2 regions of the Paenibacillus sp. FSL L8-0663 genome follow, and region 2 is predicted to be linked to the other one. Evidence: predicted binding sites of a transcription regulator. Region 2 holds the regulator's gene; the other holds the start of a gene.
What was found. The regulator CtsR, encoded in region 2, represses protease genes until heat stress. The targets are predictions, from matches to a motif close to ATGGTCAATAAAGGTCAAACA.
Positions count from the first base shown of each region.

Region 1: a site for CtsR is predicted at 2,759-2,779, ahead of clpP (ATP-dependent Clp endopeptidase proteolytic subunit ClpP). Genes of this name have one in related genera too.

Region 1 covers NZ_JBBOYM010000001.1:206,509-216,294, reverse strand. Annotated here, with positions in the region: gene MKY75_RS00965 (phosphoglycerate kinase) at 1-72, opposite strand, end outside; gene gap (type I glyceraldehyde-3-phosphate dehydrogenase) at 196-1,206, opposite strand; gene MKY75_RS00955 (sugar-binding transcriptional regulator) at 1,300-2,337, opposite strand; tRNA gene MKY75_RS00950 (tRNA-Arg) at 2,607-2,681, shown strand; gene clpP (ATP-dependent Clp endopeptidase proteolytic subunit ClpP) at 2,892-3,488, shown strand; gene MKY75_RS00940 (PdaC/SigV domain-containing protein) at 3,616-4,722, opposite strand; gene MKY75_RS00935 (SIMPL domain-containing protein) at 4,965-5,726, opposite strand; gene MKY75_RS00930 (HPr family phosphocarrier protein) at 5,998-6,267, opposite strand; gene whiA (DNA-binding protein WhiA) at 6,404-7,348, opposite strand; gene MKY75_RS00920 (gluconeogenesis factor YvcK family protein) at 7,354-8,340, opposite strand; gene rapZ (RNase adapter RapZ) at 8,353-9,252, opposite strand; gene MKY75_RS00910 (ROK family glucokinase) at 9,318-9,786, opposite strand, start outside.
Region 2 covers NZ_JBBOYM010000001.1:4,970,395-4,980,180, forward strand. Annotated here, with positions in the region: gene disA (DNA integrity scanning diadenylate cyclase DisA) at 1-873, opposite strand, end outside; gene radA (DNA repair protein RadA) at 886-2,259, opposite strand; gene clpC (ATP-dependent protease ATP-binding subunit ClpC) at 2,500-4,944, opposite strand; gene MKY75_RS22095 (protein arginine kinase) at 4,989-6,053, opposite strand; gene MKY75_RS22100 (UvrB/UvrC motif-containing protein) at 6,082-6,606, opposite strand; gene MKY75_RS22105 (CtsR family transcriptional regulator) at 6,676-7,140, opposite strand; gene MKY75_RS22110 (GNAT family N-acetyltransferase) at 7,678-8,865, opposite strand; rRNA gene rrf (5S ribosomal RNA) at 9,030-9,146, opposite strand; rRNA gene MKY75_RS22120 (23S ribosomal RNA) at 9,298-9,786, opposite strand, start outside.

The sequences.
Region 1 (9,786 bases), 4.8 Mb from region 2:
AACGTTAAAATCTACACGAACAAACACCCGTTTTCCATTCAGTTCTATATCACGTACGCTCTTTTTGTTCATCTCCATATTCCTCCGCACCCTTATAATTTTACGAAACAGGAATTTAAGGCACATTTTGATATATAAAGAGCGGAAACAATAACCTGTTTCCGCTCTATGATGTTACTAATAAGAAAGTTCTTATTATTTAGCCAGTTTAGCGAAGTATTCCAACGTGCGGATCAATTGTGCAGTGTAGGACATTTCGTTGTCATACCAAGCTACAGTTTTCACCAGTTGTTTGTCGCCGACAGTCAGAACTTTAGTTTGAGTTGCATCAAACAAAGAACCGAAAGTGAGGCCTTTGATGTCGGAAGAAACGATTTGATCTTCAGTGTATCCATAAGTTTCAGGATCGGAAGCTTCTTTCATCGCTGCGTTGATTTCTTCAGCAGTTACGTTTTTCTCCAGAACTGTTACCAACTCAGTCAGGGAACCTGTAGGTACTGGAACACGTTGAGCTGCGCCATCCAATTTACCTTTCAACTCAGGGATAACCAAACCGATTGCTTTAGCAGCACCAGTTGTGTTAGGAATGATGTTTTCAGCTGCTGCACGAGCACGACGGAAGTCACCTTTAGCATGTGGAGCATCCAAAGTGTTTTGGTCGCCAGTGTAAGCATGAATTGTAGTCATCAAACCTTCAACGATACCAAATTTATCTTGCAGTGTTTTAGCCATAGGAGCCAGGCAGTTCGTTGTGCAAGAAGCACCAGAGATTACAGTTTCAGTTCCATCCAGAATTTCATGGTTTACGTTGTAAACGACAGTTTTCATGTCGCCAGTAGCTGGAGCGGAGATAACAACTTTTTTAGCGCCGCCTTTCAAATGTTTCTCAGCAGCTTCTTTAGTTGTGAAGAAACCTGTGCATTCCAGAACGATGTCTACACCCAGGTCTCCCCAAGGCAGTTCTTCAGGGTTGCGGTTAGCCAAAACTTTAACTTCTTTACCGTTTACTTTGAAGAAGCCATCATGTACTTCTACTTGTCCTTGGAAATTGCCTTGTGTTGTATCATATTTCAACAAATGTGCCAACATTTTGGAATCTGTCAAGTCATTGATTGCTACTACTTCAATACCTTCCACGTTTTGAATCCGACGGAAAGCAAGGCGTCCAATACGTCCGAAACCATTAATACCAACTTTAACTGTCATGAGTGAGTTCCTCCCAAAGTTCGTTTAGTTTAGTTTTATATATTCAAGACAGACCCGAAAGCCTGTCAAGACAACAGATTCATAAATCCTATATTAATCATTTAAATAACGACTTACAATCTCAACAGCAGCGCCTTCGTCGGTGACCAAAATGTCTTCTTGCCCGAAACGCAGTACCGCATGAATAGCGGCCGCCTTGTTCTTGCCTCCAGCTACACCTAGAACCGTATCGGTACGCCTAATGTCCTCCAATCGGAGTCCAAGCGTCAGCATTCTGTGAACAACGACGCCATCTTCGTTAAAATAATAACCAAACGATTCGGCTACCGCCCCTTCACTGCTGATCTGGGCAAAGGTTTCGGGATCAAGTTTACGTCTATGTGCCATCGCTATGGCGTTGCCTATCCCGTGAATGATGATACGACTCTCGCGAATCAGGCTCAATATATCCTGAATGTTCGCATCTTCAAGCAAGGAGTTGTAAGCATGATTGCTGAGCAAATCCGGTACATGGAGCAGACGGTATTGAGCGCCGACCTTGCGAGCCATTGTGGAAGCAATTGTGTTGGCCTGCATTTCCATGCTTTCTCCCAAACCCCCGCGTGCCGGTACAAACCACCCACCCTTAAGGGGGCCATTAGAAGGCAATGCCAGTTGTTCCGCCACGTCTGCAATCGTCGTGCCACCTGTTACAGCGACCACATCCTCGTCGTCCATAACACTTAGCAACGCTTTTGCTCCAGCGCGCCCCAGCTCCTGCTTTGTTAACGGAGAAACATCCGAATCCCCTGGAACGACAACCACCTTCCTCAAACCATAGGCTTGACGAATCTGGTCCTCCAATTGGGACAGGCCGAACAAGTTGTTCGCAATCGGCTCCAGCTGTTCCAGCAGATCCAGTCCTGCTTTGCTCACCTTCATGCCTACACTCTCAATCTCAATTAGCCCCTGAGCTTTAAGAAGATCGGTTTCGGCGCGCAACACGCGCTCGGTCATGTTCAGTGAAGCTGCCAGTGTTCTGCGTCCAACAACATCGGACAGCATAATCTGATGCAGGATCGTGTACCTTTTTTTCAAAACATCCATGAGGTCGGGCAGAAGCTGCTTCTGTATTTCTAATATCTTTCGCATGCTTTCCACTCCCGCACACTTCTAAGTTCTGTCTCTAATGCTCTATCTCTAACTGGTCTTAAAACGTCCCGGGATAACTTTTTAAGTCCCACGTATATCTTAACCAATATTTGCTCCATATGCAAGTCTATCTGAACCTATATTTCTCAACCATTTGTCTGAATATGCGCATTTAATAAAAGCTTGCAATTCACTGCTGTATATCATATAATCATCTTTGTTTCCAATTAGCTGTTTAATTAGTTAGTTGTTTGCATTGAATCAACTATGCGCCCGTGGTCCAACGGATATGACGTAGGCCTCCGGAGCCTGAGATCGAGGTTCGATTCCTCGCGGGCGCGCCATTTTAAATGAACGCTTAAATGCTTCTATATAATGTTTTAACCAATAAGAGCGCTGAGGGCTCTTTTTTTTAATCATTAGTTTGACTTTCTTTGACTTTTTGTTTGAAATTGTTTATCATGTGGTTAATACGGTAACAGTTTATAAATAAGGGACGTGTACTCGGCATGTCCACCAAATCCACTAACGATATTTAAGGGAGGTTTTTTGACGTGAGCTATGTTCCTATGGTAGTAGAACAAAGTAACCGCGGCGAACGCGCCTATGACATTTATTCCAGACTGTTAAAGGATCGCATTATTTTGTTAGGCTCGGACGTCAATGACGTTGTAGCCAACTCTATAATTGCGCAAATGCTGTTTTTGGCTGCCGAAGATCCTGAAAAAGATATTCACTTGTATATTAACAGTCCTGGCGGTTCCATTACAGCTGGTATGGCCATTTTCGATACGATGCAATACATTAAACCTGATGTATCTACGATTTGTGTAGGTATGGCGGCTTCCATGGGCGCGTTCTTGCTGAATGCAGGCGCCAAAGGTAAACGTTTCGCTTTGCCAAACAGTGAAATTATGATTCACCAACCTCTGGGTGGTGCACAAGGCCAGGCAACGGATATCGAAATCCGCGCACGCCGCATTCTGAAAATGCGTGATAAACTGAACCGCATTCTCGCAGATCGCACAGGCCAACCACTGGAACGCATTGAAAAAGATACAGACCGTGACTACTTCATGTCTGCTGATGATGCCAAGGAATACGGTATTATTGATAAAGTGCTAACTAGCTCCTCTCCAGAAGGTGTATAAGAGAAGAAATTCGCCTCTCGATAGCTGGTAAATGAAAAAGCTGCTCCGGATGTTATTATCCGGTAGGCAGCTTTTTTGCTTTATTGTTTTTTAGAGTATAGACAGTCCAACTTACTCATTTCTACTATTAAATCTGTCCCGCAAAAGGCTTTCCGCCTTGAGGCAGCAGTTGACCGAACGAGTAGGTAAACTCCGGAATTCCATACGCGTATGGCGCATAATCATACAAATCAAACACGATTGTTACTCCACTGTTCGTCACATAAAAATTCTGATCTGCCGCCAGCTCTTTAAATTTACCGAATCCTTCACCAGCCTGAAGCGCATCGATTTTTTTCTTCAAATCAGCATTGAGGAACTTTTTGTAATTTGGATTCGCCTTCAATACGTCAGACAACTGCAGCAGTTTACCATCAGCGAGCGAGAACGTATATCCTTTACGTACCGTCATTCCATGTGCGCCACCCATATACGAGTAATCCTGCATAATCACACTTAGAATACCGTCCTTGTTATAGGCAATTGCAAAATCATTTTCGAAATCATACGGTCTTTCTGTTGTAGCCTCTCCCTCAGCCATTATCTTTTTGCCTGCTGCCAATATACCCTCTGCATGCTTTTTAAGCACATGGTTAATGGCTTGCTCTGCCTCAGGATTCAGCTGGCTGCCGCTGATTTGCGGATACTTAACTTTGTAAGATACCTTCGCATTACTCGAAGCTGGAAGTGTTTGAGACGCAATTGTGATCGGGTTTAGCTGACTTTTACTTAGCGTTACTGTCTTCTGAGCTGCGTTCCATTGAGCATCTATGCCTAGATAGTCTTTCAACAGACTCATAGGAATGTATAGCTTCCCAGCGATCTGTTTGGCATCCATACTACGTGTATTGATTCCATTGACGTTGACGTAGGCATCCGAGGAAGAAGCCATAATGTAAAGTTTATTGTACCCGCTACCTACGGTATAGGTCGTTGCTTTCGCATCATAGCTTACTGGAATCCCCAAGCTGTCACGCAGTGCGGCCACCGGAATCATTGTACTCCCGTTCACTTGAACACCTTTAGCGGGCAACGTTTTACCATTCCATTGGATAGTGATTCCTGGTTGCTGTGTTGCCGCTTGCTGCTGTTTAATCGATGCTGCCTGGATATATGAAACGGGAACAGCTGCAACTCCTGCTAAAATCCCTGCTGCCAGCAGTGCTGAACCCCATTTTTTCGTATGCTTATTCATATTAAGTATTCCTCCTGTTATTATTTCTGTATTGTCTATGTGTAAATAATCACTTTACTTATTATATCTATACCCCATTGTATGTAGTTTACAATCTGTACACTCCCCGATTTCAATCTGTACACCTAATAACCCTTAGCTATGACAGACTCATTACAAAAAGGTTTCGGTATACAAAAAAAGCCAGCAAGCCAGCCTGCGCATGATGCAGGCCGCTTGTGGCTTCGTTTGATGATCTAATATTAGTTCATTTCGTATTGAGCCGACACCTGAACTTTCACTGTTACTTGCCCCGATTGTATGTCTGTCCCGCTACCTGCTAAATCCATGAGCGATTTTGACATGGCATTTTCACGTTGTGTAAAGACTTGTGCTTCTCCGCCATCTACCGTCACATTCACAAGAGCACCTAATCCGCGTTTGGCCGCTTTAGCTACAGCACTGGCTTTAGATTGTGCGCTTCCCAATGCTTTAGTAATGGCTTCTTCCTCATAAGTCGAAGGATCTTCCACCGAAAAACGAACATTATCTACGTTATTGGCTCCGGACTTGGTCGCCTCATCCAACAACTGACCTATTTTATCCAAATCGCGGTATTTAACGGAAAGTGTATGGTTGGCAGTGTAGCCTTTGAGCTTCTGCCCTTCTTTTTCGTTATAGGTGTAGTTAGGCTGTACATAAAACTGGCTGGTCTGAATGTCATCTCCGCTGATGCTCCACTTTTCTTTCAGCAGTTGTGTAACCTTGTTCAATTTTGTAGCATTAGCTTTTTGAGCAGCGGCTGCCGTATTCCCTTCCGATTGTACACCGATAGAGAGATAAGCAATATTGGGCTTTGCCAATACTTCCCCGCTTCCAATCACATTAATTACACCGTTTACCGTCGAAGCTGTTGACGCAGCATAAGCACGCTCTGCCCCTGTCCATAATCCTCCTGCTACTCCCCCTGCTATTAATGCACCTGTGAGAACTGCTGTGGCTACTGTTTTTGTCCAAAGTCTCATTGAATTCAACCTCTTTCTAGTAAATGTTTGTACCTTCCAGACGGAAAAGACGGAAAAAGGTTGCAGCCAAGCGTACAAATTTCCGAAACAGAGCATGACCACGAGGATTTTCATTATTTATAGTTTGAACTTAATACGGCCTCTATATCCAATAAATCCACAATAAAACAGTTAGCTGAGGAGTGTTCGAAGGATTTTTTTCTGGATATAAAAAAAGCCCCAAAGGGGCTTTTCACTAAGATCATACACTATATTACAAGCAATTCTTTGTTTATTGATTTTCCAGCTCTACCTTACTAACCAGACTTACTAAAGCGTTTACAGCCTGTTCGGCATCCGCACCTTCAGCACTAATATTGATTTCAGTACCTGTGCTGATGGCAAGACTCATAATACCCATGATGCTCTTGGCATTAACCTTTTTGTCATCTTTTTCCACAAAAATCTCAGATGAATATTTATTCGCTTCCTGTACGAACAACGCAGCAGGTCTGGCGTGCAGTCCTGTTTTCAAACGTACGACTACCGGATGTTTTGACATGTCAGCTTACCCCCTCATCAAATAAATCTGGACACTACTTACTCCATTTTATTTATCACATTATAACATTAACCCGGGACAGACACTAGAAAAAAAACTAAAAAAACTGGGGCTAAAAGCCCCACCAACATTCTTTTTACGGAATCAGGCCATTTTCGCCCCTGATTTTGTCAGCCATCTCATCAATTTTGCGAAGCCGATGATTTACACCCGATTTACTCACGACCCCTTTGAGCATTTCCCCGACTTCTTTCAAATTCAAATCGGGATGAGCGAGCCGAACTTCTGCCACTTCACGCAGTTTATCCGGCAAGGTCTCCAAGCCAACTTCTCTCTCCAGCAACTTAATATTCTCAATTTGCCGGACAGCAGCTCCAATTGTCTTGTTCAAATTAGCCGTTTCACAATTGACAATACGATTCACGGAATTGCGCATATCGCGCATAATGCGTACATCTTCAAATTTGAACAAGGCTTGATGCGCCCCAATGATGCTAAGCAGCTCAATGATCTTCTCGCCTTCCTTGATGTAGAGAATAAAACCTTTTTTTCGCTCAATACAGCGAGCATTTAGATGAAACTCATTCGCAAGATCAACGAGTGCCTGACAATGCTCCTCATACATCGAGGAAATTTCAAGGTGGTAAGATGATCCTTCAGGATTGTTGACAGAGCCACCTGCCATAAAGGCGCCCCGTAAATAAGCTCTCTTACAACAGTTTTTCCGAACAATATCCCGATTAATCCCGTCAGTGAACAAGAAACCTTCTGAGACGATATAAAGATCCTTTAGCAGTTGTTGCACATCATTAGGAATACGGACAATGTACACATTATTTTTTTTCAAGCGCATTTTTTTCCGTACAAGCAGTTCGATATGAAGTTGAAAATGCTTCTTGATCAAGGAGTAAATCCGCCTTGCAATCGCGGCATTTTCTGTGGACACGTCCAATATCACCCTTTTATTCGACAGTTGTACGGATCCGAGCATACGTATGAGCGCAGATAGTTCCGCTTTCTCACAGCAGGACTGGCTTTCAATCATCGTAAGCTCTTTTTTCGTTTGTGCCGCAAAGGACAAGGGACTCACCTCCTTCTTAATATCCAGTTTTGTACCAATTGGTAAATATGCTGGCTCAATTTGTCTGCATCATGCCGTAAATACGTGCGGAACAGAACTAATGTATCTGCCACCACTTTATATCCCCGGTCGGTCAGCTCGCCCATGTCTACTTGAACTGGCTTGGCTCCCTGCTCGGCATACATTTCCTGTACTTGGGGTGGAATTTCTCCGTTATTTACAATGACATAGTCGAAGAGATGATGCCCTACATGCTCAAAAATAGCTTGCAGATGGTCTCCTACTGTATAGCCATCGGTTTCACCAGGCTGGGTCATAACGTTACAGACAAATATTTTGATAGCGTCTGATTTCACTACAGCTTCAGCGAGTTTAGGTACAAGCAAATTCGGTAATATGCTGGTATATAGACTGCCGGGGCCAATCAAAATCGCATCAGCTTCATTAATGGCCTCTACAGCCTCAGGCAACGGCTCCACGTGAGTCGGTTCAAGAAAGACGCGTTTGATTCGTCCGCCCGCTTCTGGGATCTTGGACTCTCCGGTAATCACCGTGCCATCCTCCATTTCGGCGCTTAGCACAACGCCTTCCTCGGCTGCTGGCAGCACACGTCCCCGGACAGCAAATACACGGCTAAGCTCACGCACCGCCGTTACAAAATCTCCCGATATATCGGTCATCGCTGCTAAAATCAGATTGCCCAGACTATGGCCTGACAATCCTGATCCCGCACCGAAACGGTATTTCAGCATATCTGACATCACTGGTTCCACGTCAGCCAAGGCAGTCAGCACATTGCGAATATCCCCTGGGGGGGGCATCTGCAGCTCACTGCGCAAAATCCCGGAACTTCCGCCATCGTCAGCGACTGTAACAATAGCCGTAATATCTAGCGGCTTTTGCTTTAAGCCCCGCAGCATGACGGACAAGCCGGTTCCGCCGCCCATAACAACTATACGTGGGCGCTCCCGTTGTGATCCGGTCTCTTTCATGATTTCACCTCATTAATGCCGGTCCCGATCAGCATCCCGATGCGAAACAGAAACAGATTCTGTCTCGCTGGCACCCAGCATTTTTCCTAAATACTCCGATATTGCAACAGAACGATGCTTACCGCCAGTACAGCCAATGCCGATAATGACCTGGCTTTTGCCTTCTTTGCGATATTGCGGAATCAAAAAGTGTAACATATCCAGCAACTTGGTCAAGAATGCCTGAGTCTCGGGCCATTTCATGACATAATCATATACATCGCTATCCTGTCCAGTGTGGGGACGTAGTTGATCCACATAGTGGGGATTAGGCAGGAAGCGCACATCGAATATAAGATCGGCATCAATGGGAATACCATACTTGAAGCCAAAAGAAGTAATGTTCACGGAAAGCATACTGCTCTCCAGATGAGAAAATCGTGAAATAATCCTTGCCTTTAAAGTTGCAGGCTTCATCACACTTGTGTCAATAACCTGTGTAGCCGAGCTTTTTAGTTCTTCCAACATCTTGCGCTCCAACCGAATCCCATCCAAAGGCATACCGTCTGGAGCCAGCGGATGACGTCTACGACTTTCCTTATACCGCTGTACGAGAACGCCATCATTCGCATTTAAGAATAAAATTTCACAATGAATCGTAAAATGATCTTTAATATAATTCAACGATTCCGACAAGGCAGTGAAAAATTCTCGTCCGCGTAAATCAATGACGAGTGCAACCTTGCCTATTTTACCATTAGACTGCTCAATCAACTCTGCAAATTTGGGAATCAGTACAGGGGGCAAATTATCAACACAGAAGAAGCCCAAGTCTTCCAGGCTCTGAACCGCAATGGTCTTCCCTGCGCCTGACATCCCCGTAATAATAATGAGCGTTGCCCACGGCGCAGCATTTTTTAGGTTATCTGTCATATGGACTTCCCTCTCCTTTTGCTTCTTCGCTCTATGCCAGTACCCGTATTATCAGTAACCTGTGGTCAGGAGCGTAGCAGCAACCCTGCAGCCCCTACAACACCCGCGTCATTGCCTAACACCGCTGGTACGATATATACACCTTTTTGAAGCGGTTCAGGTGCCAGCTTGGCGTATACGCGACGCATCTCTTCAAACAAAAAGTCGCCTGCTTTAGAAACACCGCCGCCTATAATAAACAACTCTGGATTAAGCACAGCGGCAACCGCTGCCATGGATTTCCCCAAATAAAAGGCAGCCCGGTTCACGATACGCAGTGCGACTTCATCCCCGGCTTTAGCAGCATCAAATACTTCCTTGGCGGCAATTTGATCCTCCAGCGCCAGAGAGGTCCGGTCGCCACGTTCCACAGCATCCTTGGCCATACGAATGATGCCTGTTGCAGAAGATACAGTTTCCAAGCAACCCATTTTGCCGCATCCACACTGAATTGCCTCCAGATCAGGTACGACGCTGATATGACCAATTTCCCCG
Region 2 (9,786 bases):
GCCGCGTGCAGCAATATACTCCTCTGATGTCGCAGCTGAAGAAGGGTAGCCTAGTAAACGTACAATATGATTCACATCCAACAATTCGTCGTCCGTAGAACGTTTGAGTCCCAATATAATTTCACGAATCTTTTCGTCGCTATCGTCTTTGGCATAATCCTTATACAACAACCATGCTTCTTCCTCAATATTGCTGACAAGCTCTTCCATCTGCATACTAATTAGACGGCCCTCATTTCCGAGCTCGTTAATAAATCGTTTGATCTCCATTTTGATGCGCAGCACCATTTCGATCCGTTGGATGACATTAACGACCTCCGGCATGGTAACCAGCTCTTCAAATTCAGATGCTGTCAAATTCGTAGAGGCTTGCCCCAACACAGATCTATATTTTTCTAACGTCTGAATAGCCTGATTGGCTTTCGTTAAAATAACCCCGATTTCCTTGAGCGCATACCGTAATGTCCCCTGATACAAGGTAATAATATTACGCCGCTGGGAAATAGACACAACTAATTTGCCAGTCTGCTTTGCAACTCGTTCTGCTGTCCGGTGCCGAATTCCTGTTTCAATTGAAGAAATGGAGGAGTCCGGAATCAGTTGCGTATTGGCATATAAAATTCGTTTTAAATCCTCGCTTAATATGATTGCGCCGTCCATTTTAGCCAACTCATATAAATAGTTCGGTGAAAAATCACAATTGATGGAGAAACCGCCATCCACGACTTCCATAACTTCTGGGCTATAGCCAACGACCAGAAGAGCACCCGTTTTGGCACGCAAAACGTTTTCCAACCCGTCGCGAAAGGGAGTTCCCGGTGCCACAAGCCGCAGCAAATCGTTCATTTTATCCAGTTGGCTCGCTTCTTTCATTCTCAATGCCCCCTAATCTAATGCGGCTGCTAGTGCATCTGCCACCGTTCCTACTCCTATAATTTGTATCCCTTTCGGATGTGTCCAACCCTTCAAGCTTTTCTCCGGCATGATCACCCGTTTGAAACCTAGTTTCTCCGCTTCTCGTACTCGCTGTTCTGCTCGGGATACCGCGCGCACCTCACCTGTCAGTCCCACCTCGCCAAAAATCACATCATACGGCTTTGTAGGAGCATCCCTAAAGCTGGAAGCAATGCTCACAGCTATAGCCAAATCCACCGCCGGTTCATCCAACTTCACGCCTCCGGCTACGTTGAGATAAGCGTCCTGGTTTTGCAAAAACATGCCCATCCGCTTTTCTAGCACGGCTATGATTAATCCCATTCGATGATGGTCGACTCCTGTGCCCATTCGGCGTGGAGATGGAAAATGTGTAGCTGCAATCAATGCTTGCAGTTCAACCAATACAGGTCGGGTTCCTTCCATACTGGCTACAACAGTAGAACCTGCCACCCCCAGTGGCCGTTCAGACAGGAATAGTTCAGAAGGATTCGAAACCTCACGCAAACCGCTTTCAGCCATTTCAAAAATACCAATTTCATTTGTAGAACCAAAACGATTTTTAACTGCACGCAAAAGCCGATACGTATGGTGACGCTCTCCTTCAAAATAAAGTACACAATCAACCATATGTTCCAACAAACGCGGACCTGCAATGGCCCCTTCCTTGGTCACATGTCCTACCAATACCGTAGCAATACCTAGCCCCTTGGCAATTCGCATAAAGCGTGAAGTACACTCTCGCACCTGAGCCACACTACCTGGTGCACTCGTCACCTCAGGCAAATATACAGTCTGTATCGAGTCGATGACCAAAAACTCCGGCTTCAAGCTGTCCACCGCTTCTTCAATCGTCTCCAAATTCGTCTCACATAATACGTATAGGCTGGGGGACAAGGCACCGAGTCGATCTGCACGTAGTTTCGTTTGACGGACAGATTCCTCACCAGACACGTACAGCACCTTTAAACCAGTTAAAGCCAGCTCATTAGATGTTTGCAGCATAAGCGTAGATTTACCGATTCCCGGATCACCGCCCACCAAAACGAGTGAACCCGGCACCACACCTCCACCGAGTACTCGATTCAATTCGCCAATTCCCGTCAAAATTCGTGCTTCTTTACCGCTCTCCACCTCTATAATAGGGAGTGGCTTGTCTTTTGTGCTATGAGTAAGAAGGGAAGACCCCATTCCTTGAGTTTTTACAACGCTTTCTGTTTCTTCGACCATGGAATTCCATGCCTGGCATCCAGGACATTTTCCGTACCATTTGGGCGATTCATAACCACATTCCGTACAGGAAAACTTAGTTTTCACTTTAGCCATACTTTGTTCCTTGGCTCCTTATTGACGACGATGATGTCAAATTTATGTTCATACAGCCCAGAAAGAGCTGTAACAATAAAAGTTTACCATTGAAGCTTGGCGGACGTAAAGCAATATCACAAACTTTCCCAAAGCATTTACCCAACCTTTTCACCGTGTTTTATACACAAAAAGGGTGCCTTCGCAATAGCTTTCCAGCCTGCGAGACACCCTTTTCTACTGTTTATTTAGTAAACTGCTTTAGGACTTGGCAGATACATTATCCTTTTTGGTTACAGTCAATGCACCGTTCTCCTCATCAATGAAGAGAGAGTCACCTTTAGTAATGTTGCCAGTCAACAATTCCTCGGACAGGCGATCTTCGATATGCTTCTGGATTGCACGACGCAATGGACGCGCACCATACGCTGGATCAAAGCCCTCCTTCGCAAGGAATTTTTTAGCGTTGTCTGTCAACTCGAAGTCAACCTCATACTCATTCAGGCGTTTACGCAGCTCCTCAGACATGAGTGACACAATTTCAGCAATATGTTTTTCTTCGAGAGAATGGAAAACGATAATTTCATCAATCCGGTTCAAGAACTCAGGACGGAAGCTTTTCTTCAGCTCATCCATCACTTTGCCCTTCATATTATCGTAATCCGCTCCAGCGTCCACTACAGCTGTAAAGCCAAGCGTGGAGTTACGTTTAATCGCCTGTGCACCAACATTTGATGTTAGGATGATGAGTGTATTACGGAAATCAACGACACGACCTTTGGAATCTGTCAGACGACCGTCTTCCAGTACTTGCAGAAGAATATTGAATACTTCTGGGTGTGCTTTTTCAATTTCATCCAGCAATACAACAGAGTATGGCTTACGACGTACCTTCTCGGTCAGTTGACCGCCTTCCTCATATCCAACGTACCCTGGAGGCGCTCCTACCAGACGAGACGTGGAGTGTTTCTCCATATATTCGGACATATCAATACGGATGACCGCATTTTCATCTCCAAACATGGATTCAGCCAAGGCGCGTGCCAACTCTGTTTTACCCACCCCAGTTGGACCGAGGAAAATAAAGGACCCAATTGGACGCTTCGGATCTTTCAGTCCGGCACGTGCCCGGCGAATCGCCCGGCTTACTGCCTTAACTGCTTCGTCCTGTCCAATTACCCGCTCATGCAGCAACTCTTCCATATTCAACAAGCGGTGTGTTTCTTCCTCTTTCAGCTTGCTGACTGGAACACCTGTCCAGATTGCAACGACTTGAGCGATATCCTCTGGTGTAACTTCAGAATCTGTACGACCCTGTTGTTCTTTCCATTGGTTTTTGGTCACGTCTAGCTCTTCACGGATTTTTTGCTCTGTATCACGCAGGGCTGCCGCTTTTTCAAACTCCTGACTTTGTACCGCTGAATCCTTTTCCTTCCGGATATCTTCCAGACGGTTTTCCAGCTGTTTCAGGTTTGGCGGTACAGTGTAAGAATTCAGCCTTACTTTGGAGCCCGCTTCATCAATAAGATCAATAGCCTTATCTGGAAGGAAGCGGTCGGTGATATAACGATCTGACAATTTTACGGCCGCTTCAATAGCTTCATCTGTGATCTTTACACGGTGATGCGCTTCGTAACGGTCACGCAGACCATACAAGATTTGAATCGCCTCTTCTGGAGAAGGTTGATCCACTGTAATGGGTTGAAAACGACGCTCCAAGGCAGCATCTTTCTCAATATATTTGCGGTATTCATCCAGCGTGGTCGCACCAATGCATTGTAGCTCACCACGTGCCAGAGCAGGTTTCAGGATGTTGGACGCATCAATTGCGCCTTCCGCTCCACCAGCACCAATCAACGTATGCAGCTCATCAATGAACAACACGATATTTCCCGCTTGACGAATCTCGTCCATAATTTTTTTCAAACGATCCTCGAATTCGCCACGATACTTGGTGCCTGCTACCACAGAGCCCATATCCAGTGTCATTACGCGCTTGTCGCGCAATGTTTCGGGAATCTCATTCGCTATGATTTTTTGAGCCAATCCTTCGGCAATCGCCGTTTTACCTACCCCAGGCTCACCAATCAGAACCGGATTGTTCTTTGTACGGCGGCTGAGCACCTGAATTACGCGTTCAATTTCCTTGCTACGCCCAATAACAGGGTCCAGGTTGTTTTCCTTCGCAGATGCCGTCAGATCGCGTGCCAGACTGTCCAGGGTTGGCGTGCTGACATTAGCTGGAGCACCGTGATGGCTGGAAACAGCCTCGCTGCTGCCGAGCAATTGAAGCACTTGCTGACGCGCTTTGTTCAGACTGATGCCCAGGTTGTTCAGTACGCGTGCTGCTACGCCTTCGCCTTCACGAATAAGACCAAGCAAAATATGTTCTGTACCTACATAGGTATGGCCCAGTTTGCGGGCTTCATCCATAGACAGTTCGATGACTTTTTTGGCACGTGGAGTATAGGCAATGTTCGTCGGTTGCTCTTGACCGCGTCCAATCAACGTTTCCACTTCATCCTGGATTTTTTCCAGTCCCAGGCCCAAACCGATTAAGGCTTTCGCTGCTATTCCTTCACCTTCACGAATGAGGCCTAGCAAAATGTGCTCTGTACCAATGTTGTTGTGTCCCAATCGAACTGCTTCTTCCTGAGCCAAAGCAAGCACTTTCTGTGCACGTTCCGTAAATCTTCCAAACATCATATATCCTGCACCTCCACAGTGTGTATTTCAGATCATTTTATATATTAAAGGGTTGTGCCTAATTTTTGCCGGATCAGCTTCGCCCGGTACATATCGCGCTCTTCGGTATTCATTTTATCCCCAAAGCTTTTTTGCAGGAACCCGGGTTGTGTCATCACATTCAGCTCATTCATCGCTGCGGTGGAAGGACGCTCCAAAATCCCCAAATCTACGCCAAGACGTACATCAGACAGCCGCTGTGCAGCCTCCTTGGAATCCAATACTGCTGCATACGACAAAATACCGAATGAACGCATCACCCGATCTGTAATTCGCAGCATAGATTCATTCATTAGCCTTTCTCTGGCAGAACGCTCGTGCTCAATAATTTGTAGCACCACGCCATGTAGATTCTCAATAATCTCCGCTTCGGTTTGTCCCAGTGTAATCTGATTAGACACCTGAAACAAATTTCCGACCGCTTCGCTGCCTTCACCGTAAATGCCGCGAACTGTAAGACCTACCTGTGAAACAGCAGACAATATACGATTGATTTGATGAGTCATGACTAATGCGGGCAAATGCATCATCACCGAAGCTCTCATACCTGTGCCGACATTCGTTGGACAACTGGTTAGAAAACCTCTCCGATCATCAAATGCATAATCAACATGCGCTTCAAATGCATCATCAATAACCATAGCGCGTTCCCAAGCTTCTCTAACCTGACATCCCGGATATAAGCACTGGATACGCAGATGATCCTCTTCGTTTATCATAACACTAACCGATTCATCATCGCTAATTAAGACAGCACCGTTACGAGATTCGTTCGCCAAATTAGGACTAATCAAATGCTTCTCAACCAGCACCTTCTTGTCGATCTCATCCAACTCGGATATTTTCAACGTATGAAAAGTACCAAAACCGCCTAAATCATCATACTGAAGGATATCCGTCAAGCGCTGAAGTGCTTCTGCCGACTGCTGATTGGTAGCAAGCATGGGAAAAGGCAGATGCTGCAAGTTACGCGCAATTCTTACCCGGCTGCTAATGACAATCTCCGAATCCGCAGCATCACCACGCATCCAGTCACTTAGCGGCTTCTCCGTAAACCGAACATTGGGCATTACGCATCCCTCCTACTCTTCACAAACTTTACTCTTCAGTCATTTCTTTTTCAAGCTCTCTGATTTGATCCCTAAGCTCAGCAGCTGATTCAAACTCTTCCTGTACAATATGCTGTTGCATCTCTTTTTTCAAATCGTCAATTTGCCGTTTAACCTTCAGTCGGCCACCAGTGCGAACCGGAACTTTACCAACATGATTCGTACTGCCATGCACACGCTTGAACAGAGGGTCCAGACGATTATCAAAATATTGATAGCACGACGGGCATCCGAAACGTCCCAGCTTACTAAACTGTGCATAGGTCATGCCACAATCCTTGCATTGCAGGTTCTGCGGACCACTGTGGCCTGGTGACTGGCTCTTTGTACTGGAGTCAAAATCCAACATCCCCGACAGCAAGCTATGAATTGAAAAGCCGTTAGGTGTTCCAGGGATCATCTCCCCTTTTTCCTTCGCACACGTCTCACAAATATGAAACTCTGTCTTTTCGCCATTCACAATTTTGGTGAAATGCAAAGTTGCCGGCCGCATATTACATTCTTGGCACAGCATAAAAGCACCTCCTTCAATGTCAGGATTTAATACCCACCCTACATCCAAAAATTAGTCTCTATTCACACATTATTTGGTCGCCAGCAATGAGATCAGCATAGCCTTAAGCAATCTTGCTCGCAGTTGATCACGATAGGGAAGCTTCAGTAATAATGTATCCCTCGATAAAGCAGCCTTCATTAGATTAGCTTCCCTTTTGCTTAAAAAATGGGCTTCCTTTAACTGATAAATCAGTCCTTCTGCTGCTGATTGGCTAATTTCCTCCCCGATGCTCTGATGAAGATGTGTATGGATGGCATGCTGTGCGGGTAGCTGAATTCGCTGAATACGAATGTAGCCTCCACCACCGCGTTTACTTTCCACCACATAGCCTTTTTCCAGCGTAAACCGGGTGCTAATTACATAATTAATTTGCGACGGCACGCAGGAAAAGCGGTCAGCCAGATCATTACGCTGAATCTCCACTAAACCTTGGGGACTTTCCAGCAATATACTCTTCAAATATTGTTCAATAATATCGGAAACATTGCGCATTTCATCATCCTCCACTAACGGAAACGCAAGTATTCAAGTACATTTCACGCTCCACAGAGTCCGCCGTATATTGAACTTAACCAAACGGTAAAGTCACGAATCTAAGCTGTATTGAGGCTATTGCCTGTTCTACATTCATTGAAATGTACCGTTTTGTCTCTAGTGTGGCCTTTATTTGCGATTAATCTTACACTTCTCTTATGTTCATAAGAGTCAGCTCCTAACTATACGCAAATCATTTCAATCCTCGTTTGCTTCTTTACTATCGAAATTACTTCATACGGCCAATCCATCAGCATAATACTTTTACAGAATCACACTAGGTTTGATTGACTTTGACTTTCTTTGACTATATTCACATTATAGCACATTATTCATTTTTGCCAAGGGGTCAATACCATTTTTCGCAATCTAATTATGTTTTATACAATACCATAAAAAAACTCTTCCCATTACAGAAAGAGTTTTGAAAATAATGATAACCACACAAGTTATATTCTCTGAAAGATGAGCTTAAAAGATCTAAATAGGCCTTTATCAGAAAAAATCTAATAAAAACGTTTGATTTACTGGTATTACGCGTTTAAGGGCAGACACAGACTCACTACTCCCTTCAATCCGCTCCCACTTATACAGATCATCAGCCTGCTGATAGCCAAGCATCAGAGTCGTCAGTGACTGAATCCCAAGTTTCAAGTCAGCTACTATGGCGTTTTCAGATGAATTGCTTATATCCACTCTCTCCAGATGTCCTTGCCCCTCCGTAGTAATCGTTAATCTCCATAATCCATCATTCCATGGAGCATACCGATCTGTCAGATTTAAGGTTAAACTTGTTTCCTCTTCAAGCTGTTCAAAAGGGTATCTTTCTACAAAAGCAGCTGCATCCACAATACGTCCCATAAAATAAGGCACAGTTTCCTGTTGAATCCGTGGATCATCGAGTAAAAATGGCAAATTGTCATCTGCTGGAACGTAAATAAATTTACCTTTGGCTATCATTGAGTCATGATTTGCAAAATAAGTCCATAAAGCCCGACGAACCGTCTCATTTTCATATACCAACTCATCACAATTCAACTGTTTATCTTCAATTTTGTATAGTGCATATCCTTGCGGAATGCCTGTTTCTGAGTAATATACCGCAGTTCGATAGTTCTCATTTAAAATCCGCTCTTGCCACCATTCCTTATCTCGTACCAGCGTGCCATTATAACGAGAGGCATACGCTTGATACACTTGGTCCAGTTCTGAAATATCCTTGATATCGCGTTTGACTGTACCTTCTGTTTTAAGTTTTGCAGGGAATTTATCAATGGGAATGACGTATTTTTTGTACTCTGTATACGTTTCCCATCCAAATTTACGGTAGAAGGCAAAGGAGAATGGATGCAAAAAAGAAAGGCTTTGTCCCGCAGACTTCATCTCTTCAAGTGCATGCGTCAATAAACGTGATACCATGCCTCCGCGACGCTTTTCTGGCCACGTCGCCACACCAGCAATGCCCCCCATATCAAAAACCTGACCGTTTATGTATACCTGAAGCGGTAACAAAGTCAGTTTAGCATTTAAGTCATGTCCGTCGAATATTCCCCATATTTGTTCTGGTTTGAATTTCTTCTTGGCCTTTTCCAGATCCTCTAGGGACATTGTAAACTGAAAAGCATATTGAGATAATTCAATAGCCGCTTCAAATTCCTCACGCTGTAATTGTCTGATCTCCATATCTTCATCACCTCGCTCGTATACTTGGACATCCATAAAAAAGATTACACACTTAGAGTGTGGCAAACCCCATTCTCTCTGTCAACCTTAGAAGCAGGTGGCCATCTAAAAATGCATAAAAAAAGGATGATAATCTCATTGAGATTATCATCCTTTTCACTTTTGCTTGGCGACGTCCTACTCTCCCAGGACCCTGCGGTCCAAGTACCATCGGCGCTGGAGGGCTTAACGGTCGTGTTCGGGATGGGTACGTGTGGAACCCCTCCGCTATCGCCACCAAACATGAATTTGCTATGCAAATTCTTCCGTAAGGTTATTAGCTTCATCACATATCGTGTGAACAAATAGCCATGCGCTTGTTGTATGTCACTTGTACATACGTTCAAGGTTACACCCTGAAAACTGGATCCGAAACTTATTTGCGTTTTATCTTAGGATAAGCCCTCGACCGATTAGTATTGGTCAGCTCCATGCATTACTGCACTTCCACCCCCAACCTATCTACCTCGTCGTCTTCAAGGGGTCTTACTAATTGGGAAATCTCATCTTGAGGGGGGCTTCACGCTTAGATGCTTTCAGCGCTTATCCCTTCCGTACATAGCTACCCAGCGGTGCTCCTGGCGGAACAACTGGTACACCAGCGGTACGTCCATCCCGGTCCTCTCGTACTAAGGACAGCTCCTCTCAAATTTCCTACGCCCACGACAGATAGGGACCGAACTGTCTCACGACGTTCTGAACCCAGCTCGCGTACCGCTTTAATGGGCGAACAGCCCAACCCTTGGGACCTACTTCAGCCCCAGGATGCGATGAGCCGACATCGAGGTGCCAAACCTCCCCGTCGATGTGGACTCTTGGGGGAGATAAGCCTGTTATCCCCAGGGTAGCTTTTATCCGTTGAGCGATGGCCCTTCCATGCGG